Pigmentibacter sp. JX0631: one gene and its partner. The protein of the gene in region 1 interacts with the protein of each later gene in a pairwise test. Links are inferred from orthologs where the notes say so. Each region holds a gene or a part of one and is shown on either strand. Other genes may lie near its edges. The genes, in order: ung and ndk.

Region 1 (3,190 bases):
AGTTGCTTTCGATGCAACAACTCCTAAGCCAAGGCCCGGAAATACAAAAGCATTATTGCATTGTCCAATTGGAAAAACTTTACCATTGTAACGAACATCTTGAAATGGACTTCCTGTTGCTACAAGTACTTTTCCATTAGTCCATTCAATCAGATTTGCTGGTAGAGCTTCACAGCGTGATGTAGGATTTGAAAGAGGAAAAATAATAGGACGATCACAGTATGAAGCCATCATTTTTACTATTTCTTCTGTAAATGCACCAGTTTGAGTTGAAGTACCGATTAATATCGTTGGTTTTACATTTTTTACAACTTCAGAAAGAGAAATGATTTTACCTTTTACTCTGTCCCAATTTTCATAAACTTCAACAGGTTGAGCATATTTTTTTTGAAAATATTCGAGATGATCCATATTGGCGTGAAGCATTCCGTGCATATCAATTAAATACATTCTTGATAGAGCTTCTTGTTCAGATAATCCATCGGAGACCATCGCTGCAACGATTTGATCAGCAATACAGCATCCAGCTGTACCCGCACCATGGATGACAACCTTTTGATCGCGCATTTTAGTGCCATTTACTTTTAAGCCAGCTAATATCGCACCTAAAGTAACAGCAGCAGTTCCTTGCATATCATCATTAAAAGTACACATTTCATCTTTATAGCGATCTAAGTTTTTTCTTGCAGTTTGTCTTCCAAAATCTTCCCAATGTAAGTAAACATTGGAAAATCTTTTTCTTAAAGCGGAGACAAACGCATCAATAAAATCATCGTATTGTTCACCTCTAATGCGCTCATGACGCCAACCAAGATAAAGAGGATTTTGCAATAGTTCTTTGTTATTCGTTCCTACGTCAAGGACTATAGGTAAAACTTTAGTAGGATGAAAACCTGCGCATAAAGTATACATTGCAAGTTTTGCGATGGAGATAACTATACCACCCACACCTTGATCACCTATTCCTAAAATAGCCTCAGAATCTGTTACACAGACAGCACGAACATCATAGGCGTCAGGAATATTATTAAGTATGTCTTCAATTTGAGACATTTGCGGATAAGAAATAAACAATCCTCTCGGTCTACGGAAATTTTGATTAAATTGTTGAACAACATCTCCAACTGTAGGTGTATAAAAAACAGGTACCATTTCTATTAAATGCTCTTGGAGTAAACGAAAAAATAATGTTTCATTTCTATCATACAATTGAGTGAGAAAAATATTTCTTTCAATGTCTGTTTCTTTTTTTAAATATTGTCCATAGACCCGAACTACTTGTTCATCAAGAGTTTCAACTACGTTAGGAATAAGTCCATCAAGTTTAAATTCTCTTCTTTCTTCTAGTGTAAAAGCAGTGTCTTTATTCAAAAAAGAATTTAATAATAATTGTTTACCACTAATGGAAACTTCATAGTACTTTTTTCCATCAAAGTTATTCTTTTTTTCTTTAAACATACAAAGTCTCCGTTAAAACAGCTAAGTCGTCCAGTTAATCTCATTTTGACCCAAGGAGCGTAAAATTTCATTAACTGTTGAAAAATGTTTACAGCCAAAAAAACCTCTATGCGCCGACAATGGGGAAGGATGTGCCGACTTTAAAATTTTGTGAATTTTATTTGTGATCATTTTTTCTTTTGCTTGAGCCGCAGAGCCCCATAGAACAAAGATAATAGGTGAATTTTTTTCATTTAAAAGAGAAATAACTCTATCGGTAAATACTTCCCAGCCTTTTTCTCGATGAGAAAACGCTTGATTAGCTCTAACCGTTAAGACTGTATTTAATAATAAAACACCTTGATTAGCCCAATTTTCTAAATCTGATTCAGTAGGACGTTTTCCTGTATCTGATTGAATTTCTTTGAAAATATTATTTAAAGAGGGGGGGAGTGTTACACCTTTTTCTACTGCAAAAGCAAGACCATTTGCTTGACCTTTTCCGTGATAAGGGTCTTGTCCAATAATAACAACTTTAGTTTGTGAATAATCTACTAGTTTAAATGCTCTAAATATTTTTTCTTTTGGGGGATAGTATTCAAAACCTTGATTTGTTTCACTACGTAATAGTTGTCTCAGGTCTTCAATGTAGGGTTTTGAAAACTCATCTAAAAGTAAAGACCTCCAGCCTTCTGCAAGAAAGCTAAGGTCTTTTTTTGTTTCAATTTGGTTTTCATTCACTAGGAAATCTCCAATAAATTAGGGCTCATTATAAATGAAAACTTTTTATAATGAGCCCCAAGCTTACATTCATTCTGTTTATATACTCAACAAAATGAGATTTTTCCAAGAAAAGGAAGGCAATATTTTAAGCTATTGGATAACTTCTTTTGCTTCCTGAGTCAGCTGATTTTTTTATAGTCCCACGGCCACCAAAACTATTTTGACGATCTTGTTTTTGGCCAGACTTTTTTTGGTCTCCAAAGCGTCCAGAACTATTTCCAAATCTACCGCTTCTTTCAGAAGAGCGCCCATTAGATTTGCTTGGACCTCTTGGGCCTCTATCATTTCTTCCGTAACCACCTCTACCTGAACGGTTTCTATCGCCACCAAATTTAGGTGCTTCTACATTTGCGCCAAATTCAGTTTTAAAAGTTGGAGCTATGTCTTCAACTTGAAGACTTTTCCCTAATTGTCTAGTTGCTTCTGACTTAAGTAATGTTGAAAGAATTTCTTTCAATTTATTTTCTTCAAGACTTTCAACAACTTGGTTTACAGATTGGTGAATATAATCAGGAATAACAACTGAGTCTTCATTTATACGGAACAACATATTGTTAAAGAATTGAGTCGCAATTTTTTTAGCGCTAGGCAATTCCAAACGAACTGGATTGATTTTTATTTTGCTGCATACAAATTGAAATTCTCTGCGTTCTACATGGGTAATAATTGTCCATGCTTTTCCTGTAGCTCCTGCTCTTCCTGTACGACCAGCACGGTGGGTATATGTTTCCACATTAGTAGGTACGGTATAGTTTATAACATGAGATAACCCAGAAATGTCTATGCCACGCGCAGCAACATCAGTAGCAACTAATATTCTAAGCTGTCTGTTTTTAAAGCGATCCATCGTCAAGCTACGGTCATTTTGTGTCATTTCACCATTTAAAACGCCAGCTGCAAAACCTCTTTCAAGTAGAGCATTGTGGATATTACGAGTTTCTTCTCTGGTTTTACAGAAAATGATGGCATG
Region 2 (3,121 bases), 830 kb from region 1 along the record:
TCTCGCCAAGTTGTTTCTTTAATCGACTTTGATTTACATCGTGTTGATATTGTCCAACACCAATACTTTTCGGGTCAATTTTTACAAGTTCAGCAAGCGGATCTTGAAGTCTACGCGCAATACTTATTGCACCTCTGTAAGTAATATCTAAATCTGGAAATTCTTCTCTAGCAAGATCACTTGCAGAATATACACTTGCACCAGCTTCATTAACTATTACGATTCTTGGTTTACGACCTAAAGAACACGCAGCAAGAACTTTTTCAAAAAATTCTTCAGTTTCACGTCCTGCTGTTCCATTACCGATAGAAATTAATTCAACATTAAGTTTATTTATGAAATTTAAAATAATTTCAGATGCTGACTTATTTTTATGATAAGACATATCCTCGTCATGATGTGGATAAATAGTAGCAAAATCTAGCAATTTTCCTGTCTGATCAACAATTACTAATTTACTTCCTGTTCTCAAACCAGGATCAACACCCATTACTACTCTTTTAGGTATAGGAGGTAACAATAATAAATTTCTTAAGTTCTTACCAAAAACGCTAATTGCTTCTTCTTCAGCAACAGTTTTTGTTTCTAATCTCAATTCTGTTTCTATACTTGTAGAAATTAGCCTATTATAACTTTCATTAACACACTCTGTTAAGAATACTTTTACGACATCACTAGCAGTATTTTTTATTACATAACTGGAAATAATGGAAAGAGGAATTTGCTCGTCATAGTCTAAAGTAACTTTTAATATTTCTTCTTTTTCACCTCTTCTTAGCGCCATTAATCGATGTGGTGCTATAGTTTTTACAGGTTCATTAAATTCATAGTAATTATTATATTTTGTTTTCTTCTCTTTGAATTCATCACGAACTTCTGATTTAAATTTAGCATTTTCAAACATCCATAAACGAATTTCTTTTCTAATTTCAGCAATTTCAGAAATATTCTCGGCAATATAATCTTTTACACCTTGAATAACAGTTTCTAAATTTTTCAAGTCATCATGTTTGCCAATGTAATCAGTAAAAGCAGGCGTTAAATCAACTAAACTGGAATCTTGTTCCAAAATTTGCATAGCTAAAGGAGCCAATCCACGCTCTGCAGCTATTTGGCCTCTTGTTCTTTTCTTTGGTTTGAATGGTAAATATAAATCCTCTAATTCAGTTTTAATTTTGCATGCTATAATTTTAGCTTGCAAAACAGGAGTCATTTTATTTTGTTCTGTAATTGAACGAATTATTGCTTCTTTTCTTTCATTTAGAGAATAAATATATTCATACTTATCCATAATATTTCTAATTTGTACTTCATCTAAGCCTCCAGTTACTTCTTTACGGTAACGCGCAATAAATGGAATGGTACAATCATCAAGGATAAGATTGAGAGTATTTTCCACCTGATTTTTAGGAATATTTAAATCATTAGAAATATCAGTGATCATTTCTTGAGAGATGTTCATTTCTTTTTTAGCCATAATAGTTACTCGCAATAATTAAAGTCAGGAGAACAAAGGGACTTCCCAAAAGGAAAGTATAACGCGCAGGGCATACTATACACTTTTTTTTAACAAAAAAAACCGCTTATGCGGTTTTTTAATCAACAATTTACTTAAATATTTTAATTACTTAGCAATATTTACAAGCTCAGTTCCAGAAAAGAAGTAAGAAATTTCAATATTTGCATTTTCTAGAGAATCAGATCCATGTACAGTATTTTCACCAATACTTACACCAAATTCTGAACGAATTGTTCCTTTAGCAGCTTTTGCAGGATCAGTTGCTCCCATTAGTTCTCTATATGCTACAACGGCATTTTTACCTTCTAATACAGAAACCACAACTGGACCTGAAGTCATATACTCACACAATTCGCCGAAAAAGGGGCGAGCTGAATGAACTGAATAAAATTGTTCAGCTTCACGTCTAGACATATGTATCATTTTAGTAGCAACAATTTTTAAGTCTGCACTTTCCATTTTAGCCAATATTTTACCAATTAAATTTCTTTTTACGCCATCTGGTTTGACTATTGAAAATGTTCTTTCCATTTTTTATTCCCTTATTTTAGGAGGTTATATCTTTTAAAGCGAAAACGCTCTCGGAAGTTATTTAATAATAGGGTTCATTGTCAATAGAAAAATTTTAAAAAAATTTTACTCTTATGGAAGAAGCAGAACTTTAAGTTGACTCTTTCATGATAAAATCTTGCAATATATGGAACCAAATTCTGGGTCTTGGATTTCCATCATTAGAATCACGAATAATTTCTTTTAAAATTCGCATTAAAAAACAAAAATTAAATAATGACTTAGTTGTTTCTATATTTCTAGGTCTTAAATGCGATGAACCTATATTTTCCTCTAAACTATGATTATAAAACTTAAAAAATAAAGACTCAATTTCAGTTAACGATGGTTTATATTTTTCCGGCTGAATTGTCTCAGAAATTTTTTTTGATTGAATAGGAATTACTTTAACTTCTAAATTATCATTACCATCTGTTAGAGAAGAGTAATATTTTCTTTCCGTAAAGTACCAAGCAAATCTTAGGCTAACCACCAAAGATGCAATATCTTTTAAACAAGGTTGTTTAAATCTACGATAACTTGGATCATCAAAATTGTCAGATTCGTAATCTAAAAGCACTATCCCATCTTTTCCAATTAAAAATTGTCCTAAGTGAATATTTCCATGATTTCTTATTCGTAACCCTAGATCATCTGCAGCCTTAATTTTTTCCAGCATTTTATCTACAAACCCTGGAAGTAAATAAAAAACACCTGAATAAATTTGAAAATTATCTTTTAATTCTAATACTTTTTTTAATCTTTCTTGAATTTTTTCAGAGATAACACTGATCCATTTCAACTTATTTTCAGCTGAAGTTTGATCTGGAGATAAATCTGAACCTCTCGGCGCTAAAGTCATTGCTTTATGAAAATCTCCCATGATTCTACCCAGAGATTCTATTATTTCTAGTATATTAAACCATGCCTCTTCTGAAGAAGATTCATTTAATTTTTTTGGAAATCGTGCCTTATGCAATAAGGAAACAAAATGTGGGAATAACGTACCATTATTTTGAATATACTTAATACCAATAGCTGTATGAGATTTTT

What was found.
Region 2: the proteins of ung (region 1) and ndk interact in binary tests that used the Escherichia coli proteins (3 or more experiments, as listed by UniProt). The link is inferred for Pigmentibacter sp. JX0631 from one-to-one orthologs.

The regions. Positions count from the first base shown.
Region 1 is NZ_CP123622.1:2,415,919-2,419,108, forward strand. The notes cover bases 322-3,174. They hold ung (uracil-DNA glycosylase), read right to left. Parts: upstream 2,164-3,174; coding sequence 1,480-2,163; downstream 322-1,479. Other genes in these bases: QEJ31_RS10610 (NAD-dependent malic enzyme), read right to left, coding at 322-1,458; QEJ31_RS10620 (DEAD/DEAH box helicase), read right to left, coding at 2,306-3,174. Outside these bases: more of QEJ31_RS10610, read right to left, coding at 1-321; more of QEJ31_RS10620, read right to left, coding at 3,175-3,190. UniProt on the Escherichia coli protein: Excises uracil residues from the DNA which can arise as a result of misincorporation of dUMP residues by DNA polymerase or due to deamination of cytosine.
Region 2 is NZ_CP123622.1:1,584,953-1,588,073, forward strand. The notes cover bases 338-3,121. They hold ndk (nucleoside-diphosphate kinase), read right to left. Parts: upstream 2,051-3,121; coding sequence 1,625-2,050; downstream 338-1,624. Other genes in these bases: QEJ31_RS06905 (Tex family protein), read right to left, coding at 338-1,477; QEJ31_RS06915 (hypothetical protein), read right to left, coding at 2,181-3,121. Outside these bases: more of QEJ31_RS06905, read right to left, coding at 1-337. UniProt on the Escherichia coli protein: Major role in the synthesis of nucleoside triphosphates other than ATP. The ATP gamma phosphate is transferred to the NDP beta phosphate via a ping-pong mechanism, using a phosphorylated active-site intermediate.